Regions from separate parts of the Mycolicibacterium sp. P4_G11 genome, predicted to be linked through region 3. Evidence: predicted binding sites of a transcription regulator. Region 3 holds the regulator's gene; each other region holds the start of a gene.
What was found. Region 3 encodes LexA, which represses DNA repair genes until DNA is damaged. Its sites were predicted from a motif close to CGAACANNTGTTCG; they were not measured.
Positions count from the first base shown of each region.

Region 1: a site for LexA is predicted at 3,196-3,209, ahead of AC1U2B_RS01250 (HNH endonuclease signature motif containing protein). Genes of this name have one in related genera too.
Region 2: a site for LexA is predicted at 3,133-3,146, ahead of AC1U2B_RS21260 (HNH endonuclease signature motif containing protein). Genes of this name have one in related genera too.
Region 4: a site for LexA is predicted at 2,967-2,980, ahead of AC1U2B_RS17345 (HNH endonuclease signature motif containing protein). Genes of this name have one in related genera too.

Region 1 covers NZ_JBFUJW010000001.1:257,763-263,588, reverse strand. The annotation lists gene AC1U2B_RS01265 (alkaline phosphatase family protein) at 1-553, opposite strand, end outside; gene AC1U2B_RS01260 (MmcQ/YjbR family DNA-binding protein) at 677-1,072, shown strand; gene AC1U2B_RS01255 (class I SAM-dependent methyltransferase) at 1,050-1,685, opposite strand; gene AC1U2B_RS01250 (HNH endonuclease signature motif containing protein) at 1,783-3,192, opposite strand; gene AC1U2B_RS01245 (ABC1 kinase family protein) at 3,333-4,658, opposite strand; gene AC1U2B_RS01240 (M24 family metallopeptidase) at 4,701-5,825, opposite strand.
Region 2 covers NZ_JBFUJW010000010.1:7,469-13,294, reverse strand. The annotation lists gene zwf (glucose-6-phosphate dehydrogenase) at 1-945, shown strand, start outside; gene opcA (glucose-6-phosphate dehydrogenase assembly protein OpcA) at 945-1,856, shown strand; gene pgl (6-phosphogluconolactonase) at 1,849-2,583, shown strand; gene AC1U2B_RS21265 (hypothetical protein) at 2,586-2,954, shown strand; gene AC1U2B_RS21260 (HNH endonuclease signature motif containing protein) at 3,150-4,544, shown strand; gene AC1U2B_RS21255 (hypothetical protein) at 4,783-5,235, shown strand; gene AC1U2B_RS21250 (CsbD family protein) at 5,303-5,476, shown strand; gene AC1U2B_RS21245 (DUF6131 family protein) at 5,522-5,680, shown strand; gene AC1U2B_RS21240 (hypothetical protein) at 5,806-5,826, shown strand, end outside.
Region 3 covers NZ_JBFUJW010000001.1:581,382-587,207, forward strand. The annotation lists gene AC1U2B_RS02820 (acyl-CoA dehydrogenase family protein) at 1-505, shown strand, start outside; gene AC1U2B_RS02825 (LGFP repeat-containing protein) at 680-2,917, shown strand; gene lexA (transcriptional repressor LexA) at 2,984-3,673, opposite strand; gene AC1U2B_RS02835 (LysM peptidoglycan-binding domain-containing protein) at 3,925-4,398, shown strand; gene nrdR (transcriptional regulator NrdR) at 4,510-4,974, shown strand; gene AC1U2B_RS02845 (alpha/beta fold hydrolase) at 4,981-5,826, opposite strand, start outside.
Region 4 covers NZ_JBFUJW010000006.1:620,173-625,998, reverse strand. The annotation lists gene AC1U2B_RS17355 (IclR family transcriptional regulator) at 1-545, shown strand, start outside; gene AC1U2B_RS17350 (LLM class F420-dependent oxidoreductase) at 588-1,490, shown strand; gene AC1U2B_RS17345 (HNH endonuclease signature motif containing protein) at 1,565-2,962, opposite strand; gene AC1U2B_RS17340 (VTT domain-containing protein) at 3,074-3,745, opposite strand; gene AC1U2B_RS17335 (alcohol dehydrogenase catalytic domain-containing protein) at 3,811-4,824, shown strand; gene fbaA (class II fructose-bisphosphate aldolase) at 4,914-5,826, shown strand, end outside.

The sequences.
Region 1 (5,826 bases), 320 kb from region 3:
GCGCCTGCAGCGACCGCAGGGCCTTGGTGAGTTTGGCGATGGGAGCGGTGGCTACCGCGGCCACCTTGACGGCGGGCTGTTCGCTCGTGGCCTGCGACGCGACGGCAGCGGTGACCGTCGGCGCCGCGACAGTCTTGGCCGGCTCGGCGGCCGTCACGTGCTCGGCTGGCTTGATGCGAGCGACGCGCGGTGGGCGCACCCGCGCCGTGGGCTTTGCCTGCTCGGCCGCTGCCGGCTTGTCGGCGGCGGTCGGCTTGTCGGAGGCGGTCGGCTTCTCGGAGGCAGTGGGCTGCTGAACCTTCTTCTCCGGCTTGGCGGCCTGGTCCTTGTTGGCGGGCTTCGACTTCGACTTGGCCGATTTCCGCTGCTTCTTCGCCGGGGCGTCCGACGATGCACCTGCCGACTGGCCCGACTGGGATGTCTGGGACGTCGTTCCCGCCCCTGCGGCGGTATCGGCCCAGGCGGGGCAGTCACTCCACCCCGCGAGCGCGGTACCGATCCCCAGTGCGACCGCCAGACCCCCGACCCGACCAACAAAGCTTCCAGCTGTCATCCGGAATGTATAACGCGCGACAATTACCGATCGCACAGGAATCGCCAACCTGATGCACAGTCAATTTGAAGGTTGGTCGTCCTCATGCCACCGCGCGGGCAGGTCAAGGGTTACCGTGGCAATGTGCCGCATCCGATCATGTTCGACGATGACGACCCCGGCCTGGCGGAGCTGCGAGCGGTGGCGCTGAGCTTCCCCGAAGCCTTCGAGAAGGTGTCTTGGGGTCGCCCGGTGTTCTGTGCACCCAAGATGTTCGCGATGTACGGCGGCAATTCGAAGGTGACCGGCGAGATGGTCGCCTACCCGCACTCCCTGTTGGTCAAGGTCGACGAGTCCGACCGCGCAGCGCTGGAACAGGATTCGCGCTTCTACTACCCCGCCTACATGGGACCGTCCGGTTGGCTCGGGCTCGATTTCACCGCGGCGAAAGTCGACTGGAACGAGGTCCGTGAGCTGCTGGACGCGTCATTCCGGCTGGTCGCGACGAAGCGGCTGGTCAAACTGCTCGACGCGCAATGAGATACGCCTGCGCGGTGGATTCGAGTCCGTCGTCCGGTTGCCGGACCAGTTCGACATAGACACGGAAACCGCTGTTCGACAAGAGATCTGCGACGACCGTCGATTGACGACGGATGAACGTCAAGTTCACCGGCTCACCGTCGAAGTCCGTCAGCACCCGCGGTTCGTCGCCGACCTGAAATGCCAGCAGCACCACGCCGCCAGGCGCCAGCACCCGGTGGAACTCGGCGAAGACGCGCGGCAGATGCGTGTCGGGCACATGGATGATCGAGTACCAGGCGCAGAGCCCGGCGACGCTGCCGTCCTCCGCATCGAGGTCGAGCATCGAGCCAACCCGAAACGCCAGGCCCGGGTTGTGCCGGCACGCCTGCTCGATCATGTTGGGAGACAGATCGATTCCGGTCACGTCCAAGCCGGCGGCCGCTAGTGCCGCGGTAGCCACCCCGGTGCCGCAGCCCACGTCGAGCACGGGGCCTCGCGGTACCAGTTCAGCGAAGGCGCCGATCATGGCCCGGTCCACCGGCCTGTCGTCGAGATGGTGCTGGAAGCGCGCGACGTAGTTCGCGGCCGCACGGTCGTAGCCGTCTCGGGTCGTGGCCAGAAAATCGGGCATCGGCCAACCGTACGCGGGCATGGTGACACGGTCGGCCTGATGCGTGACATCCGTAGCGCACCGACGTGTCGTGCCACCGGGCGCTATTGACACCGGGTTAGCTTGCGGGACTGTCACTTTCACCGCCTTCGTCGTCTCCGCTCTCGGTGGGATAGAGCTGGGGTTGGTAGATGGTGTTGGTTCTTGGTTGGCCGACGTCGAGCAGTGGTGGTGGGGTCCAGTGTGCGCGGCCGTTTCGCATTTCTGTGGTCCAGCCACCCTCGGTGGCCAGGCGGTTGTCGGGGCCGCAGGCCAGCGTGAGGTCGGTGATGTCGGTCCGGCCGCCGTGACGCCAGTCGGCGACCGCGTGGTGGGCTTGGCAGTCGGCGGCGGGCCGGGTGCACTCGGGACGGGTGCAGCCTTTGTCGCGGGCGAACAGGGCCAGACGTTGACCGGTGGTGGCGGTGCGCCGCGCCCGCCCCATGTGCAGCGGAACATCGGCATGGTTGTCGAACACCGTGAGGTAGCAGGATGCCCCTGCCTGGGCGGCCAGGTTCACCAGATCCGTGACCGGCAGGGAGCTGCCGGTGTGGGTCTGCGCGACCCCGGCGCGCTGCTCGAGTTGTTCGAGGGTGCAGGTCGCCACGACGGTGACTGGGAAGCCGTTGTGCTCACCCAAATCGGCGCTCAGGAGCAACCGGCCCATCGTGACCCAGGCATCGTGCTGGCGCTGGGCCAGGGTGCGGTGATCGTTGTCGATCTGCTCCTGCGACGGCGTCCCGGAAGTGCACGGCACCGGATCAGCGGGGTTGCACATGCCAGGGGCCGCGTACTTGACCATCAACGCTTCGTAGATCGCGCGTGCCTCGGGTGTGAGCCGGCCCCTCAGCTCACTGCCGCCATCGGCAGCCTGCCTCGATAGCACCAGGGCGCGGTCCCGATCCGGTTCCGGGTCGCGATCATCGGGTTCGGGACCGTCCTGATCGAGTTCGTAGAGCTTGCGTTTGACCACAGCACGCAACCCTTCCGGGGTGAGGTTGCGGGCGGCGGCCACCAGCGCCAGTTCAGATTCATCGAGGGCGGCCAGTGCCGCCCAGGTGGGCAGTTTGGCGAAGAACGATTCGATGACATCGACATGATCAGCATTGATCGCCCCCGCAGCCACGGCTGCAGCGACATACGGACGCAGCGGCGCCAACACCTCCCCGGTCAACGATCGCCGCGGGCCCAGAAGTTCGGCGTGCCGCACCCGGCGGCGAGCCTCCTCGCTACTGAGCCGGTCCCGGATGCGCAGGGCGTCGGACCAGTTTCTCGCCCCGATCTCCTGTGCGGTGGTTTGGGCCTGCAACGCGGCCACCACGGCATGATCAACCGCTTGGGCGGCGCACCGCATCTGCTCACGATGGGACTGCACCGCCAACAACTCCGGCACCGACAACGCCATGTAGTCCACCGCCGCAACCCGCGCCTGTGCCGTGTCCAGGCCGGCGTAAGCCTCCTCAACAGCAGTGGGGTTGTCGACGTCCATGTTCGAACACTAGTTCGAAGCACCGACAATTTTCTGCAGTTTGGGACACCTGTGCCGAAAGTGACCAGTGAGGTCAAACATGTTGTCCAGCAGGGAGTTCCACCCGCCGCGACGACTCCGGAGTTACTGCGCCGAACTCGTCAGTCCTCGTGGAATCCGGGCACCCACTTGTCGACGATCTCGGCGTAGTTGATGGTCGCGTCCAGCTGCGCGGCAATCCCGAGCAGACCACCGAGCACCCGGAACATCATCAGGTAGTTGGGCGGCAGGTTCAGCTGACGGCTGGTCTTGAACGTCGCGGCGAACTGCTCGCTGCGGATATCGGCAGCGGTGGCGGCGATGCCCTGCAGCCACCGGCGGCTGAAGTGGAAGCTCTTGTGCCGCAACGGTTCGATGTATGGCAGCAGGTAGGCGTTGATCTCCTCGTGAGAGACTGTGGCCCCGGCGGGGATGAAACCTTCCTCCCGTAGGTAGGTCGTCATCTCCTCCCACTTCTCGTCCCGCGCGAGCCGCAGGATGGGCCCGGTTGCCCGCGGCAGGCCGCCTTCGTGGACCGCGCAGGCGCCGAAGTCCATGACGCCGAACCGCCCGTCGTCGAGCAGCATGAAGTTGCCCGGATGAGTATCGACGTGCAGCAGGCCGCAGCGGTACGGGGCGCTGATGGTGACCTCGAGCAGCATGTGCGCGCACCGGTTGCGCTCGTCTTCGGTGCCGCTGGTGATGATCTCGGAGAGCTTGCGGCCCTCCATCCACTCGGTGATGACCACCTTCGGGGACGACGCGACAACCGCCGGCACGTAGAACTGCGGATCCCCGGCAAAAGCCTTGGCGAAGGCACGCTGATAGTCCGCTTCGATCCGGTAGTTCAGCTCTTCCTCGGTGCGCTCGATCAGTTCGTCGATGATGCTCTTGACGTCGGCGCCCGGAACCACCTGCTTGAACAGCGTGGTCAGCATCCGCAGGGTCTTGAGGTCGGCGCGCACCGCCTGGTCGGCGCCCGGGTACTGCACCTTCACCGCGACCCGACGGCCGTCGCCCCACACCGCGCTGTGCACCTGACCGATGCTCGCGGAGGCGACGGGCTCGTCATCGAAGGACTGGAATCGCTCGCGCCACTTCGTGCCCAGCTGGCTGTCGAGCACGCGATGCACCTTGTCCGCCGGCAGCGGCGGGGCGTCACTCTGCAGCTTGGTCAGCGCTTCGCGATACGGCTCGGCGAATGCCGGTGGGATCGCGGCCTCCATCACCGAAAGTGCCTGTCCGAGCTTCATCGCGGCGCCCTTGAGCTCCCCCAGCACCTGGAACAGCTGCTCAGCAGCCTTCTCGACCAACTCGGCGTTGACGTCGTCTTTCGACTTGCCGGCCATGCGCTTGCCGACGCCCAGTACGGCGCGGCCTGCGATGCCGGCAGGAAGGGTTGCCAGTTTGGCGGCACGTCCCGTGCGGCCACGGCGGATTTCAGCCATGGCGTTGATCTTGTCTTTCTTAGCCGATCTTGACAACAACCCTTACGAAACGGGCACCACAACCAGTTCGTGCGGCTGGTTGTTCATGGACACGCAGCCGTCGTCCGTGACGACGACGATGTCCTCGATCCGCGCGCCCCACTGCCCCGCGAAATAGACACCGGGCTCGACGCTGAACGCCATGCCCGGCTCCAGCGTCAACCCATTGCCCGCCACGATGTAGGGCTCTTCGTGGACCGACAGGCCGATGCCGTGGCCCGTGCGGTGGACAAACACCTCGGCAAGCCCTTCTGCGGCAAGCACGTCGCGGGCCGCCGCGTCGATCTGCTCGGCGGTCATCCCCGGCCGGACCGCGGCCACCGCCGCGGCCTGCGCGCGTTGCAGCACCGAATACTGTTGCGCCACCACGGGATCGGGTTCACCGATGCTGTAGGTCCTGGTGCAGTCCGAGTTGTAGCCGGGCTCGACCGGACCGCCGATATCGACGACGACGATGTCGCCGACCTGTAGTTCACGGTCGGAGCATTCGTGGTGCGGGTCCGCCCCGTTCGGCCCCGAGCCGACGATGATGAACGCCACCTCCGAATGGCCTTCGGCGACAATCGCTTCCGCGATGTCCGCGGACACGTCGGCCTCGGTGCGTCCCGGCACCAGGAACTCGGGCACCCGCGCGTGCACCCGGTCGATGGCCGCGCCGGCCTTCGCCAGAGCGTCGATCTCGCTGGGGTCCTTGACCATTCGTAACTGCCGCAGCACATCGGTGGCCAGCACCGGCACCGCACCGAGGACCGATGCCAGCGGCAGCAGGTGCAGCGCGGGCATGGCGTCGGTGACCGCGACGGCGCTGCCCGGCAGCGCGGCCGCCACCAGCGCGTAGGGGTCGTCGCCGTCGACCCAATCCTGAACCGCCAGGCCCAGTTCCAGGATCGCCGACTCCTTGAGCGAGGCCAGTTCCAGCCGCGGCACCACGACCGTCGGTGTCGAACCGTCCGCCGGCACCACGAGCGCCGTCAGCCGCTCGAAGGTCTGCGCCCGCGACCCCACCAGGTACCGGAGGTCGTACCCCGGGGTGATGACCAAACCGGCCAGGCCGGCGGCGTGGGCAGCAGCGGCGGCCGAGCGCAGACGCGCGGCATAGACGTCGGTGTTGAATCGGCCTGAACTCATG
Region 2 (5,826 bases), on a different contig from region 3:
GACCACTACCTGGGCAAGGAGACCGTCCAGAACATCTTGGCGTTGCGATTCGCCAACGAACTGTTCGAGCCGGTGTGGAACTCGCACTACGTCGACAGTGTGCAGATCACCATGGCCGAAGACATCGGGCTCGGCGGCCGCGGCGGCTACTACGACGGTGTCGGGGCGGCCCGGGACGTCATCCAGAACCATCTCTTGCAGCTGCTGGCGCTGACGGCACTCGAGGAACCGGTGAGCTTCTCCCCTGCCGAGCTGCAGGCCGAGAAGATCAAAGTGCTCTCGGCGACCCGGCTGGCCGAACCGCTCGACGAGACCACCTCGCGCGGCCAGTACGCGGCGGGCTGGCAGGGTGGCGAGAAGGTCGTCGGACTGCTGGACGAGGAAGGCTTTTCCAAAACCTCCACCACCGAGACCTTTGCGGCGATCACCGTCGAGGTGGACACCCGCCGCTGGGCCGGAGTGCCGTTCTACCTCCGCACCGGAAAGCGGTTGGGCCGCAGGGTCACCGAGATCGCACTCGTGTTCAAGCGGGCGCCGCACCTGCCGTTCGATGCCACCATGACCGACGAGCTCGGTCAGAACGCATTGGTCATTCGGGTGCAACCGGACGAAGGCATCACACTGCGGTTCGGTTCGAAGGTGCCGGGCCACCTCATGGAGGTCCGCGACGTCAGCATGGACTTCTCCTACGGCTCGGCGTTCGCGGAGGACTCTCCCGAAGCGTATGAGCGTCTGATCCTCGACGTCCTGCTCGGCGAGCCCTCACTGTTCCCGGTCAATGCCGAGGTCGAATTGTCCTGGAAAATCCTGGATCCCGCGCTGGAGCACTGGGCCGAGCAGGATAAGGCCGGGGGTAAGCCCGACGCCTATGAATCCGGCACCTGGGGCCCGGATTCGGCATTCGAGATGCTGCAGCGGTCGGGCCGCGAATGGAGGCGACCGTAGTGATTGTCGATCTGCCCGACACCAACACCGGTGCCATCAACAAGAAGATCGTCGCGCTGCGCGAAGAAGGGGGCGCCATCACCCTGGGCCGGGTGATGACGCTCGTGGTCGCCCCGGACACCGAGGTGATGCTGGAAGAGTCGATCGAGGCGGCCAACACCGCCAGCCGCGAGCACCCCTGCCGGGTTATCGTCGTCATTCCCGGCGACCGGCTCGCCACCGAGGCGCGACTGGACGCCCAGCTGCGGGTAGGACGCGATGCCGGCGCCAATGAGGTTGTGGTGCTTCGGCTTTCCGGCCCGCTGGCGGGCCACGCGAGCAGCGTCGTCACGCCGTTTCTGCTGCCCGACACCCCAGTGGTGACCTGGTGGCCCGACATTGCGCCCGCAGTGCCTGCAGCCGACCCGCTGGGCAAGCTCGCGATCCGGCGGATCACCGACGCCACCAACGGAACCGATCCGCTGAGCTGCATCAAGAGTCGCTTGGCCGGTTACACCTCCGGCGACACCGACCTCGCCTGGAGCCGAGTCACGTATTGGCGGGCCTTGCTCGCCTCAGCTCTCGACCAGGCGCCCTACGAACCCATCACCTCGGCGCTGGTGTCCGGGCTGAAAGATGAACCGGCACTGGACATCCTGGCGGGTTGGCTGGCCAGCTGCATCGACGGCCAGGTAACTCGGACGGTCGGCGACCTGAAGGTCGAGCTGGTACGGCCCAGCGAGGTCATCGCGCTGAGTCGGCCGCAGAAGGGCGTCACCGCCAAGCTCACCCGCACCGGCCGGCCCGATGCCCGGATTCCCTTGGCACGCCGAGAAGCCCGCGATTGCCTCGCCGAAGAGATGCGGCGGCTGGACGCCGACGACATCTACCACCGCGCCCTGCAGGGCCTGGACAAGGTCGTTTATGTCTGAGCAGATCATCGAAAAGTACTCCGACGCAGACGCTTTGGTGACTGCAGTGGGCGACCGCCTCGTGGCGGCCATCAACGGCGCCATCGAGGCCCGCGGCGTGGCCTACATCGTGCTGACCGGCGGCGGTACCGGCATCAAGCTGCTCAAGCATGTCGGCGGACATCCGATCGACTGGGCCAAAGTGCACCTGTTCTGGGGCGACGACCGCTACGTCCCGGCCGACGATGCTGACCGGAACATCAAACAGGCCCGGGAAGCGCTGCTGGATTCCATTGCCATTCCGGCCGACAACGTGCACGCGATGGCCGCAAGCGATGGCAAATTCGGTGACGACATCGACGCCGCGGCTGCCGCCTACGCAGGTGAGCTGGCCGTCGTGTCCGGAAACGGCGCGTCCACACCAGAATTCGACGTGCACCTGATGGGCATGGGCGGCGAGGGTCACGTCAACTCGCTGTTCCCGCACAGCGACGCGGTCCGCGAGACCGCGCGGTACGTCGTCGCCGTCACCGACTCCCCCAAGCCGCCGCCGCGACGGATCACGCTGACCCTGCCCGCTGTCCGTCGCTCCCGTCAGGTGTGGCTGGTCGTGGCCGGCGCCGAGAAGGCCGACGCGGTGGCAGCCGCGGTCGGAGGCGCTGCGGCAGATGACATTCCAGCGGCCGGCGCAATCGGCACCGAGGCAACCGTGTGGTTGCTCGACGCGGCCGCGGCGGCGAAACTGTAGCCATGGTCGACAAAGGCGATGGCCGGACCCGTCCGGTCGGCGGCCGCATCCGGACGCTCACGCAGGCGGCACTGAACGCCGACGTCACGGTCTCGCAGGTCGATGCGCTGCTGGTCGACATGGAAGGCACGCTGGCCACCCTCAGCGGGCTGACCGACAATCTCGACACGACGATGTCGCGGTTCAACGAGACCATCACCCAGATCGACGAACTCGCGCCCCGCATTTTTGGAGTCGTCGATCGGATGGAGGCGATCGTGACGCGCGTCGAGGCCATCGTCGGCGTCGCCGAGACGGTGCTGTCGCCCATCGCGGTCACCGAGAGTGCCGTGCGTGGCGTGCTGAAGTCCGTTCGCGGTTGGGCGCCGTAGCGCGCCTGCCGCCTACCCACGACAGTCCTCGGGCACAGACCAACGGCGTCCCAAGGCGCAGTTGGGCCACGATTTCCACCGCCATCCGTGCACCGCCCAAAAAACTCTGGTCACTTTGTTTTCGCTGGTCACAGTAGGTAACTAGCGTCACATTTCCCACGATTTCTTGTCAGTACTTCGAACTATTGTTCGAATATGGCCACCGACCGCGCCACCATCTTCGCCGCGCACGCGGCGCTGGAGAATGCGATCACCGAGATCAACGAGTTCGACTACAGCGGCCTATCAGTCGCTGACCAACTCGAGCTGCTCTCACGCCGGGAAGTGCTGGCCCGTCGTATGCCGGTCGCCGACCACGCCCTCCTGGCGGGCCTGCACACGCAAACCTCCCCGCGCGAGGTCGGCGCCAAGAGCTGGGCCGACGTGCTGACCATCCGCCTGCACATCTCCGCGAAGGACGCCCGGCGACGGGTCCGCGACATGGCCGACCTGGGCCCGCGCACCACCATCACCGGCGAGGCGCTGGCACCGGCACACGAACACATCGCCGCAGCCCAAGCTGCCGGCGCCATCGGCACCGAACACATCGCGGTCATGAACACGTTCTTCGAGAACCTGCCCGACTGGGTGGACACCACCACCAGCAGCCAGTGCGAAGCAACCCTGATCACCAACGCCGCCGCAGGCCAAACTCCCGAAGAACTCAAAGCCGCCGCCGATCTGCAGCTGTACCTGCTCGACCAGGACGGCCCATTACCCGATGACGCCGAACGGGCCCGCAAACGCGCTTTCCGCATCAGTAGGCAGCAACCCGACGGAATGTCCAAAGTGGAAGGCTGGCTCGACCCCGAAGCGCGCGCCACCCTCGAAGCAGTCCAGGCCAAACTCGGCGCCCCCGGCATGTGCAACCCCGCCGACCCCACACCGTGCCAGTCCGGTACGCCTACCCAGGCCCAGATCGACAACGACACCCGCAGCGCCGACCAACGCAACCACGACGCCCTCGCCGCCATGGGCCGCATCGCCCTCGGAACCAACCTCGGCGATCACAACGGTCTCCCCGTCACCGTCGTGGTCACCACCACCCTGCAAGAACTCGAACGCGGCGCCGGCCTGGCCCTCACCCACACCGGCTCCAAGCTCCCGATCCCCGACCTGATCCGGATGGCCGCCCGCGGAGCCCACCCCTACCTGCTGGTGTGCGACAAGCACACCAACGTCCCCCTCTACCTGGGCCGCGCCCGACGCACCGCATCATTGGGACAGCGACTGGCCTTGTTCGGCCGCGATCACGGCTGCACCCGCCCCAACTGCACCGCCCCCGCCTCGCGCTCCCAGGCCCACCACGTGAATACCGACTGGTGCGCAGGCGGACCCACCGACATCACCAATCTCGCCCTGGCGTGCGGCTGCGACAACCGCCTCGCCGACACCGGCGGCTGGACCACCACCATGAAAAACGGCCGCGCCCACTGGACCCCACCACCGCTGCTCGACGTCGACCAACCCCGCACCAACCAATACTGGCACCCGCAGCTCTACCCCGCCGAAGGTGAGGGCGACGGCGAAAGTGACAGTCCCACAAATTGATTGGGCGCTACACAGCGCCCCACCGTTGCCGAGCGCCCGGTCGGCCGATGAACTGCGCGGCAGACAAATACCGCGTGGCGCGCCGCGAACCGCACCTCGCCCCCACGCCTGCTACCGCATCACCGAAGAGGCTGGTCAGCTACTCGCGACAACGTAGGTCAATGCTGTAGTTCTACACTGTTGACAGCAGTGAAAATGGGGCGTGTACTGGACTTCTAGCAGTATCTGAGGTGCCACCATGATCGTCATCATTGGACTCGTCGTACTGCTCGTGGCGGTGATCGCAGGATTCGCCGGTGTGCTCACCAACGCCGGGGCCGCCCATCCGCTGACCGACAACTTCTCGCTCCTGGGCTATCACGTCACCGGGTCGACCGGCGCGGTGTTCCTGGCCGGGATCGTGGTCGGCGCAGTAGCGATGCTGGGTCTTGCCGTGTTGCTGGCAGGCGCGCGGCGTACCGCGGGACGCGGGCGAGATGCCCGACACCAGCTCAAGGATTCCCAACGTGAAACCGCGTTGCTCAACCAGGAGCGCGACCAACGACTCGAGCATCAGCAGGCCGACACCACCACCGGATCACCGGTGAAGCGACAGCAAACTACGTTGGGGCACAGCAGGTTTGCCTTGCTCCAGCGGTGGACGCGCGGTCCGCGACCTGCGGGCACCGCGCATGCCGACAAGCCGCGGTAACACCCGCCTGCGATCACCAGCGTCAGCCGCAGTCGCGGCGTAACCAAAAGAAGGAAGGCGACAGCCAATGAGCATCACCAGAACACTGGCCAACAAGGCCGAGGCCGTCAAAGGCGCCTTGAAGAAGTTCATCGGCCAGAGCACCGGCAACACCCGGTTGCGCACCGAAGGCCGAGTCGATCAGTTCAAAGGCAACGCCAAACAGGCCGGCTCCCACATCAAAAACGCTTTCAAACCCTAGCCGGCCATCCCCCAACCACATCGGCATCGAAACGAGGTAGACGCCATGATCGTCGTCGGAATCGTCCTCATCATCGCTGGACTGCTGCTCAACACCAACCTGCCCCTGGTACCCATCGGGGTCGTCCTTCTCGTCATCGGCTTGGTACTGATGGCCATGGGACGGATGGGACGCCCCGCCTTCGGCCGCCGCCACTACTACTAGCACTGGCCGGCAACACATCTCGCCGATGGTGATTCACCGCGGCGTGGACACGGCGCGACCACTTACCACTGCCAGGTGACGCAACTCCCCGCAGCTGCCCGGCCGAACGTCAGAGGAGAAACATCATGCGATATGCAGGGCTATTG
Region 3 (5,826 bases):
GTCGTTCACCGACGTCAGAGTTCCGGTCGAGAACCTGCTCGGGGCGGAGGGCATGGGATTCGTCTATCTGATGCAGAACCTGCCTCAGGAGCGCATTTCCATCGCGGTGATGGCGGCCGCCGCCATGGAGGCCGTGCTGGAATCGACATTGCAATACGCCAAGGAGCGTAAAGCGTTCGGCAAGCCGATCGGCAGCTTCCAGAACAGTCGATTCGTGTTGGCCGTACTGGCGACCGAGGCCACTGCGGTGCGAATCATGGTCGACGAGTTCATTCGCCTGCATCTCGATCGAAAGCTCACAATCGACCAGGCGGCGATGGCCAAATGGTATTCGACGGAGGCGCAGGTCCGCCTGGTCGACCGATGCCTGCAGCTGCACGGCGGCTACGGCTATATGCGTGAATATCCCATTGCGCGGGCATTCCTGGACTCGCGGATCCAGACCATCTACGGCGGCACCACCGAGATCATGAAGGAGATCATCGGCCGCGGATTGGGCGTTTAACGAATTGTCGATGCGAATTTATTCGCATATCGAACCGCGACACACTAGGCAGATAACGCCGGATATCCCGCACGATGGGCATGAACTGAAGCAAAGTTGACAGAATCTCTCGATCACGAGAGTTTGTCTGACGGAATTTGTATCCGGAGTTTTGCCAACCGCGGGAGGAATTCGATGACCGGGCTGCGAACCCGTGGCGGATGGGCTGGTGTCGGTGCCCTTTCCGTCGCGGTGGCATTGCTCATGGCTCCGACGGCGATCGCGACACCGGAAAGCGACGCCGCAGACACGGCGATATCCCACACGTGGGATGCCGCGGGCGGTGACACAGGTGAGCTGGGCGCCAAAGACGGTGACGTCTACCAGGTCGGCGCAGGCTATGCGCAGAACTTCGCGGGCGGAAAGATCTATTTCACCGAGGGCACCGGCGCCCATCTGATTTACGGCGCAATTCTCGACAAGTATCAGGCGCTCGGCGGCGCCGCGGACAGCGATCTCGGTTTCCCGACCATCGACGAGGGCGCGGGGAAGGCCACCGACAGCCGGAACAGCACGTTCAGTGCGGCCGACAAGCCGGTCATCTTCTGGACGCCCGACAACGGCGCCTGGGTGGTTCGCGGTGCGATCAACGTCGCCTGGGACAAGCTCGGCGGATCGGCGGGAACCCTCGGCGTGCCCACCGCCGACGAGTCCTGGCAGGGCGACGTCGTCTCGCAGCCCTTCACCGGCGGTGAGGTGAGTTGGAACGCCAAGACCAAGGCGTTCACCACCACGCCCGCTGACCTGGCAGGCCAGCTGACCGGGGTGGACGTGCCGGGTGATGCGACGTCGGCCATCGCCGCGGCGCGCCGGGCGGCCGGCGGGCCGCAGGGTCCCCTCGGCGACGAGCAGGGTGCCCAGTACAAGGTCGGTGACGGGGTGGCGCAGAACTTCGCCGGCGGCACCATCTTCTATTCGCCGGCCACCGGTGCCCACGCGGTCACCGGCGACGTGCTGGCCAAGTACCGCGCGGCCGGTGGGCCGCAGGGCGACCTCGGATTCCCGGCGAGCAACGAGACCGACGGCGGCGTATCGCCGAAGAGCCGGATCGCGACGTTCGCCGCCGCGGACAACCCGACGATCTTCTGGACGCCCGACCACGGCGCCTTCGTCGTCCGCGGCGCTGTGAACGCCGCGTGGGACAAGCTGGGCGGTGCGGCCGGCAAGCTCGGCGCGCCGACCGCCGACCAAACCGTCAGCGGCGACGTCGTCAGCCAGAAGTTCACGGGCGGCTCGATCTCGTGGAACAAGTCCAGCCGGTCGTTCAGCACTGAACCGGCGGAGCTGGCGTCGCAGTTGAGCGGTCTACAGGTGCCCAGCGCCGACGTGCCGGGCGGCGTGAGCGCGCAGTCCGAGCAGCCCGGCAAGTGGTACCAGTTCCACTGGTGGTGGCTGCTGGCGATCATCCCGCTGTTGCTGGTGGTGGTCGGCATCGTCATCGCGACGCTGCTGCGGCGTCGGCGTCGCGCCGGTCAGGAAGCCTTCGACGAGCAAGACGCGTACGACTACGACGACCACGAGTTCGGCGACGGGGAGTACGGCGACCCGCAGTACGCGGACGGCGGTGTCGACAGCGAGTACGCCCCGGCCGACGAGGGGGAGTACGCCGACGAATTCGCGGCCGAGGACCAGCAGTTCGACAATCCGCACGGCGGCCCGGCCTTCCAGAGCAACCCGGATGTCATCGACACCGCGCCGACGGTGTACCCCGATTTCACGGCTGAGCAGCCTGCGGACGAGGTGTCCGAGGGCGAGCCCGAGACCGCTGCAGAGGCAGAGGTCGCCGAAGAGGTCGAGACCCCCGAAGACGTGCCGGCTGACGAGGTCCACGAGGTGGCGGAGCCTGAGGCGCACGGCGACGACGAGCCCGCCGACGAGCCCACGGTCTCGGTGCAGCTTCCGGACGCATTGCGTCGTGGTGGCGCGGCGGCGGGCCTGACGGCGGCCGGGCTGGCGGGCTTCGCGGGCCTTCGGCCTCGGAACCCCGGCGACCGCGTGTGGGCTGCGCCGGCTGCCGAAGAGCAAGCCGACGAGCCCGAGGAACAGGTACTCGAACCTGAGCCGGCAGACGAACCTTTGGCCGAGCCGTCCGCGGACGACACGCTTACCGACGACAGGGCTGCGGAGGACGCCGCGGCGGCCGGTCCGGCCAGTGGCCGGCACCATGCGCTGGGGGCGGAAGAGCCCGAGACCGCGCAGATGTCGTTCCGCGTCGCGACCGGTGCGGAGCCGCCCGACGGTTATGGCATCAAGGCCAACACCAAGTCAGGTCTGTACTGGGTGCCGGGCTCTCCCGGATACGACGAAGCCGACGTCGAAATCTGGTTCGCCAGTGAGGAATTCGCGGTCACCAACGGATTCGTCCGAGGCTGACGGCACCGACGGCTGAGCCCCGCTGCGAGCGACTGCAGCGGGGCTCACCTATAGGTCTGGCAGGCGTCAGATCTTGCGGATGACGGTCACGACCTTGCCGAGGACGACCGCGTCGTTGCCCGGGATCGGATCGAACGCCGGGTTGTGCGGCATCAGCCACACCTGGCCCTTGGTGCGCTTGAAGGTCTTCACGGTGGCTTCGCCGTCGATCATCGCCGCCACGATGTCGCCGTTGTCGGCCACGTTCTGCTGCCGCACGACGACCCAGTCGCCATCGCAGATCGCGGCATCGATCATGGACTCGCCGACCACCTTCAGCAGGAACAACGAGCCTTCGCCCACGAGTTCACGGGGCAGCGGGAAGACGTCTTCGACGGCCTCTTCGGCGAGGATCGGACCGCCGGCCGCGATCCGGCCGAGCACCGGGACGAAGGTCGGTTCGGGCAGCGCGTCCGAACCGGCGACATCGGTGGTGACGGTGGCGCCGTTCGTCTCGTCGGTGCCCCGGACATCCACGGCGCGCGGGCGGTTCGGGTCGCGCCGGAGATAGCCCTTCTTCTCCAGCGTGCGCAGTTGGTGAGCCACCGAGGAAGTGGAGGTCAGGCCGACCGCGTCGCCGATCTCCCGGATGCTGGGCGGGTAGCCGCGCGTGGTCACCGAGGTGCGGATGACGTCGAGGATGGTCCGTTGACGTTCGGTGAGGCTGCTGGACCGTCCGCCTGGCTGGGCGTCCGGGGTTTCGGTGCTGTCGCTCATAGGGACGAATCTAGCCCAGTGCACACGATTCATCAAACATGTGTTCGAGATCGGGTCGGTCGGCGTGTCGCGCCCGAGATCTGGTCGTGACGTGGCGAAAGCGGGGCCGAAGTAGCGGAACGCAACTTGTCGGTGGGTGGTCGTATCGTTCGCAACAGTTCGATCACATGTTCTACCGTTCGAACGTTTGGGCGATATAGTCGAACATACGAGCTATCGAACCTATGTACGAACTCCCGAGAGGAACCGACATGACCACCATCACCCGCGAATACCCGACCGACGTCGTCGTCCGTGCCGTGCCTCGGCGCGCAGATGTGAATCGGCACCGCCAGGCCCGGCTGCGGCCGGCCGGTTCCCGTCCCTCGGGTGCGGCGTTCCGGCACCGCGGTACCGGCGTGCTGACCTCCCGCGCCTCGCATCGGAGCAACCCGATCACCCCGCTGACCACGGTGATCCTGGCCCTGGTCGCGGCGGGGATCACGGTGTGGCTGGGCCTGGTGGCGCAGTTCGGGGAGGCTGTCCAGCCGACCGCATCGACGGCATCGGTGCCCGCGCAGCTCGCCGTGGTCCGGGTGCAGACCGGTGAGTCGATTCAGCAGGTCGCCCGGCGGGTGGCTCCCGACGCGCCCGTCAGTGCCGTCGTCGACCGCATCAAGGAACTGAACAAGCTGCCCTCGGTCGCCCTGGACGCCGGGCAGACGCTGATCGCCCCGGTCGGCTGAGGTCAGCCCGTGCGCACCCTGATCGGCACGGCGCCCGGCCGCGCCCGAGCGGCACGGGTAGGCTCGAGACCGTTCGAAACGGTCGATTGTCGGTGCGGCGAAGGAGCGGTGATGCACTGTCCGTTCTGCCGGCATCCGAACTCGCGTGTGGTCGATTCACGAGAAGCTGATGAAGGGCAGGCGATTCGGCGTCGCCGGTCATGCCCGGAATGCGGTCGCCGGTTCACCACGGTCGAGACCGCCGTGGTCGCGGTGGTCAAACGAAGCGGCGTCACCGAGCCGTTCAGCCGGGACAAGGTGATCAAGGGTGTGCGGCGCGCCTGCCAGGGTCGGCAGGTCGACGACGATGCCCTGAACCAACTGGCGCAGAAGGTCGAAGATGCGGTGCGGGCCACCGGATCTCCCGAAGTGCCGAGCCACGAGGTCGGATTGGCGATCCTCGGTCCTCTGCGTGACCTCGATGAGGTCGCCTATCTACGGTTCGCGTCGGTGTACCGCTCGTTCTCGTCCGCCGAGGACTTCGAGCGCGAAATCGAGGCGCTGCGCGCACACCGCGGCGTGACGTCGCCGGGCTGACGGCAGCTAGGTCGCGCTGCGTTCGTCGGTCTCCAGTGCGTCGAACACCGCGGCTTTCATGTCGAACGAGGCATCCATCGTCTTTGTTGTGACGCCGGCCTGCAGCAGGCCGCGCAGGGCATCGCGGTCGTAGACCGACGGCGCGGTCGTGTCGATGAAATTCTCGACGAGCTCCACGAATCGATCGGGGTCGTCATGAAATGGGAAATGTCCCGAGTTGTCGAAGAACTCCAGCCGGGAACCCGGCATCGCGGCGTGCGCCAGTTCTCCGTGGGCGGCCGGGATGACAGCGTCGTGCGTGCCCCAAACCAATTGCACCGGAATGGCTTCGGTCAAATAACATCGGTCCAACATCGTGACCACCTGGCCGCGCCAGTCGACGACCGCGCGCAGGGTCCGACCGAAGGCCGATGAGGCCCGGGGTTCGGGCAGATCGTTGAGAATCCGCAGCATGTTCGGTAGATCGTGACCCAGTCCGGTCGACCCGAGTACCGCGCCGCCGAGACGCCCGGCGAGCTGAAGCGCGGGCAGTACCAACGGAATTCGCAACAACGCCAGGGCCTCGGTACCCAACGGCATCGACGCGACCCGCAGTGCGATGTTCACGTCGCGGGTGACACCGCCGGCACCCACCAGCACCAGACGATCGATCAGTTGCGGGAATTGGTAGGCGAATTGCATGGCCACGCCGCCGCCCAGCGAATGCCCGATGACCGTCACCCGTTCGATGTCCAGCACGCTGAGCAGGTCCCGCATGCCGTTGGCGTACGCCGCCACCGAGTAGTCGGCGCGCGGTTTGTCCGACTGGCCGTGTCCCAGCAGATCCGGGGCGATGACGGTGAACCGCTGGGC
Region 4 (5,826 bases), on a different contig from region 3:
TGCTCGGCGTCGGTGCGGCGCAACACCACGACGTCACCGATCAGGCGCGCGCGGTGGTGACCCGACTGGCCCGCGAGACCGGCGAGAGCGCGTTCTTCTCCGCCCGCCGCGGCGATCAGACCGTCTGCGTGCTCAGCGAGGAGGGCAGCTTCCCGCTGCGCTCCCACGTGTTGCAGGTCGGTATCCGGTTTCCGCTCGGCGTGGCCAGCGCAGGCCTGGCCATCCTCAGCCATCTGCCGGCCGCCGACGTCGACGACTACTTCTCCCGCGAGCAGCCCGAAACCAGTTGGGGGCCTACACATTCCGAAGCGGCCATCCGCAAGCGCATCGAGCAGACGAGGCGCGCGGGCTACGCGGTCAATCCCGCGCTGCTGGTCGAAGGCAGTTGGGGGATGGCGGCCGCGGTGTTCGACCGGCGCGGCCTGCCCGAGTGGGCGTTGAGCCTCACCGGCGTCGAAACCCGGTTCCGGGCCGGCCGCCGACGCGAACTGGGGCGGCTGCTGCTCGAGCAGGCCCACGAGTTGTCGGGCCGGCTCCAGGGGTGACCCCGCGTCGCCGTGTGGGTGGCGGTAGGCGATTGTGGACGGGTGACCACTCAGCGCGCGCGTATCGACTTCCCGTCCCGCATCGGCGTCTGGTGGGCCAGCGACAGCTGGGCCATGCCCGACGCGCAGGCCGTGGCCCGCGACATCGAAGCCATGGGCTATGGATCGCTGTTCCTGCCTGAGACCGTCGGCAAGGAGTGCCTCACCGAGTCGGCAGCTTTCCTCGCGGCCACCGACCGGCTGGTGGTCGGCACGGGCATCGCCAACATTCACGTGCGTCTTCCGTCGGCCGCCGAGGCCGGTGCTCGCACACTGACCGCTCTGTACCCGGGTCGGTTCGTGCTGGGCCTCGGCGTCAGTCACGGCCCGCTGGTGGAGCGCGGGATGGGCGGCACCTACGAAAAGCCGCTCGCCACGATGCGCAGCTATCTGGAGCGGATGGCCGCCGTACCGGACGCCATCGAGCCTGGGGTCGGCCGGCCGCCTCGGCTGCTCGCGGCATTGGGCCCCAAGATGATCGAGTTGTCGGGCAGTCAGGCCGATGGCGCGCATCCGTACCTGGTGCTGCCTGCCGCGACGCAGACGACACGGGACATCCTCGGGCCGGACAAGTGGATCGTCTCCGAGCAGGCGGTGGTCGTCGGCGGTGATGACGCTGAACAGCTGCGTCGTGCCCACGATCACCTGAACGTCTACAGCGGCCTGCCCAACTACCGAAACTCCTGGCTGCGCCAGGGCTTCGACGAGAGCGATCTGGTCCGTGGCGGGTCCGAGCGACTGGCCCGCGCCTTGGTCGGGATGGGCAGCGTCGACGACGCCGCGGCCAAGGTGCAGGCGCATCTGGAGGCAGGTGCCGACCACGTGGTCGTGCAGGTACTCGGCGAGCACCCGACGGCCGACCCGCGGCCAGGCCTGCGGGAGTTGGCCACCGTCCTGGGGTTGTAGTCCCAGCTGCCGGCTGCGCCGCCCCGCGACGCGGCGAGGCGTTGTGGATGACTGGCGCGCCATTGCGCGCCGGATCAGCTTGCGGGACTGTCACTTTCAGCATCGCCATCACCGCTCTCCGCGGGATACAGCGTCGGGTGGTGGTACTGGTTTGTTCGTGGTTGGCCGACGTCGAGCAGTGGTGGTGGGGTCCAGCGGGTGCGGCCGTCGGGGCCCATGGTGGTGCTCCAGCCGCCGGTGTCGGCGGCCCGGTTGTCCGGTCCGCAGGCCAGGGTGAGGTTGGTGATGTCGGTGCCGCCCCCGTGCTTCCACGGGACCAGGTGATGAGCCTGGGAGCGCGAGGCCGCGGCGGTGCAGTTCGGTCGGGTGCAACCCAGGTGCGCGGCGAACAAGGCCAGGCGCTGCCCGGGTGTGGCGGTGCGCCTCGCCCGGCCCAGATGCAGCGGGATGCTGGTGTGCTGGTCGAACACCGCCAGATAGTGACGGGCACCCTTACCGGCCATCCTGATCAGGTCCCCAATGGGCAGTTTCGTTCCGGTGTGGGTGACCGCGACACCGGCCCGGCGCTCGAGGTCGGCCACCGTGCAGGTGGCCACGACCGTGACCGGAAGGCCGTTGTGCGCACCGAGCATCCCGGTTTGCAGCATCATCCGGCCGACCATCCTGTACGCGTCATGCTGCCGCTGGGCCAGAGTCCTCGTGTCGTTGTCGATCTGTTCCTGGGTGGGTGTGCCGGAGAGACAGGGCTGTGGGTCGGCGGGGTTGCACATGCCGGGGGCGGCCCACTTTTCGTTGATCGCATCCCAGTAGGCGCGGGTCTCGGCATCGACGGTGCCGCTGACCTCGCTGGTGCCGTCCGAGCGCTGCTTACCCGTCTTCATCCCGCGTTTGGGTTCGGGTTCGGAGTCGTCGGGTTCGGGACCGTCCGGATCGAGTTCGTCCATCAGTTTCTTCGCTGCGGCGCGCAGTTCTTCGGGGGTCTGGTGGCGCGCCCCGGCCACCAACGACTGCTCGCACTGGACCGTGGTGGCCAGATCTACCCACAACGGCAGCGCGGCCAGAACGTTGGCGATGACTTCGATGTGTTCGGTGTTGAGTTCGCCAGCGGCCTGGGCGGCGGCTACCTGCTCCCACAGCGGCGGCAGGGCCTCCCCGGTCAGGCCCCTGCGGGGGCCCAGGTGTTCACCGTGGCGGACCCGCCGCCGAGCATCCTCACTACTGATGTGCAGCCGGATCCGCAGGACATCAGCCCAGTTTTTCGCGCCGATGTCGCGCGGGGTGCTCTGAGCTTGCAGACCGGCCAGCAGGGCATGACCGGCGACCGGGAAGCGGCGCATCAGCGTTTCCCTGCGTGACAGGAGTTCGAGTTGGTCGGCGACCGATAGGCCGCTGTAGTCGAACGCGTTGAGCTCGGCGACCGCATCCTCGGCCGCCGCGTACGCGGCGAAGATGGCGGCGCGATCACTTCCCATACTTCGAACAATAGTTCGAACCGCCGACAAGAGACCGCGGGAAATGTGACGCTAGTTACCTACCGTGACCAGCGAAAACAAAGTGACCAAAGTTTTTTCGAGAGGGCCGGTTCAGCCCTCGGTGACGCCCTCGGCGGCAGCCTTGCGGCGCTGGTACCAGTGCCAGATCATCGGCGTGATGGACGCGACCAGGATCAGGACGAAGATCGGTTCGAGCAGCTTCTGGACGATGGGGAACCCTCCCAGCCAGTAGCCCAGCAGCGTGATGCCACAGCCCCACACGATCGCGCCGATGACGTTGTACAGCGTGAAGGCGGCGTAGCCCATCTTGGCGGCGCCGGCGGTGATCGGCGCCAGGGTGCGCACGATCGGCACGAAGCGGGCCAGCAGGATCGCGAACGGCCCGCGTTCTTCGAAGAAGGTGTGCGCCTCGTCCAGGTACTTCTGCTTCAGGACGCGGGCGTCGGGCTTGAACATCGAAGTGCCGAGGAAGCGTCCGATGAGGTACCCTGCCTGCCCACCCAGGATGGCCGCGAGCGGAATGGTCACCATCAGCAGCCAGATGTTGAAGTTGGCCTCGGCGGCGACCTCGGCCTGGGCGGCGGTGCCGGCAGCCAGCATGCCCGCGACGAACAGCAGGGTGTCGCCGGGCAGGATCGGGAACAGCACGCCCGACTCGACGAAGATGACGACCAACAACCCGACCAGGGCCCAGGTGCCGAAATAGGCGATGAGCTTGACCGGATCCATGAAGTCCGGCATGAGGGACAGGGTGCTGATCATGGGGTCAACATACCGGTGCGTGCTGGCCGTTCCATTAACTGCACATCCCTCATAGGGTCAGGGCCATGGCGACTCACAAGGCAATTCACGTTGCGGAAGCCAACGCGCCGCTCACTCTCGTAGAAGTCGACACTGTTTCTCCGCCCCGCGATCACGTTCGGATCGCCGTCGCCGCCTGCGGCGTGTGCGGCACCGACCGTGAGTTCTACGCAGGGCACTTCCCCGGACTTTCGTGGCCGATCACCCTCGGCCACGAGATCGCGGGCACCATCGCCGAACTCGGCGACGGTGTCGAGGATTTCTTCGTCGGCGATCGGGTCGCGGTCGGCTGGTTCGGCGGCAATTGCAACCGCTGTGTGCCGTGCCGCCGGGGCTACTTCATGCAGTGCGTCCGCATGGAGGTGCCGAGCTGGCATTACCCGGGCGGCTACGCCGAATCGGTCATCGTGCCGACAACGGCGCTGGCTCGGATTCCGGACGAATTCTCGTTCGCCGAGGCTGCCCCGATGGGGTGCGCGGGCGTGACGACGTTCAACGGATTGCGCAAGACGCGCGCCAAGGCCGGTGATCTGGTCGCGGTGATCGGCATCGGCGGACTCGGTCACCTGGGGGTGCAGTTCTCCCGAGCGATGGGTTTCGAGACGGTCGCGATCGCTCGCGGCCCCGAGCGGGAGGCCGCCGCGAAGGAACTCGGTGCCCATTACTACATCGATTCGAACGCCTCGGATGTCGCCGCCGAACTACAGCGTCTCGGCGGGGCGGCGGTTGTACTCGCGACTGCGGCGAGCTCGAAGGCGATGGCCGACACCGTCGCAGGGCTCGGGCCCGAGGGCGAGCTCGTGACCGTCGGCGTCACTCCCGAGCCCCTGCCGGTCAGTCCACTCGACCTGATCAACGGCGGCTTCTCGATCACCGGGCATCCGTCGGGCACCTCGCGCGACGTGGAGGAGACGCTGCACTTCGCCGCGCTCACGGGCGTACGGGCCGTCATCGAGGAACGACCTCTCGCGCAGGCCGCCGAGGCCTTCGAGCGCATGAACAGCGGCCACGCGCACTACCGGATGGTCCTGACCGTTTGACCTAGACAGCTGCCTGACCCGGTGTCGCACTTGAGCTGAGATTGACTGACATACTGGCCCAGACTGCAGGTTCGCCCGAGAGGAAAAACATGCCCATCGCCACCCCCGAGGTCTACGCGGAGATGCTGGCCCGCGCCAAGGAGCACTCCTTCGCGTTCCCGGCCATCAACTGCACGTCGTCGGAAACCGTCAACGCGGCGATCAAGGGCTTCGCCGACGCGGGTAGCGACGGCATCATCCAATTCTCCACCGGCGGTGCCGAATTCGCCTCCGGACTCGGGATCAAGGACATGGTCACCGGGTCGGTGGCGCTGGCCGAGTTCGCCCACGTCGTCGCCGCCAAGTACGACATCACCGTCGCGCTGCACACCGACCACTGCCCCAAGGACAAGCTCGACGGCTTCGTCCGGCCGCTGCTGGCCATCTCGGCCGAGCGCGTCGCCCGCGGCGAGAACCCGCTGTTCCAGTCACACATGTGGGACGGCTCCGCGGTGCCCATCGACGAGAACCTGCAGATCGCACAGGAACTGCTGAAGCTGACGTCGGCCGCGAACATCATCCTCGAGGTCGAGATCGGCGTCGTCGGCGGTGAAGAGGACGGCGTCGAGGCCGAGATCAACGAGAAGCTGTACACCAGCTCCGAGGACTTCGAGAAGACCCTCGATGCGCTGGGCTCCGGCGAGAACGGCAAGTACCTGCTGGCCGCCACCTTCGGCAACGTGCACGGCGTCTACAAGCCGGGCAACGTCAAGCTCAAGCCCGAGGTGCTGGCCGAGGGCCAGCGGGTGGCCGCCGCCAAGCTCGGACTGGCCGAGGGCTCCAAGCCGTTCGACTTCGTCTTCCACGGTGGTTCGGGCTCGCTGAAGTCCGAGATCGAGGACTCGCTGCGCTACGGCGTGGTGAAGATGAACGTCGACACCGACACCCAGTACGCATTCACCCGTCCGGTGGCGGCGCACATGTTCACCAACTACGACGGCGTTCTGAAGATCGACGGCGAGG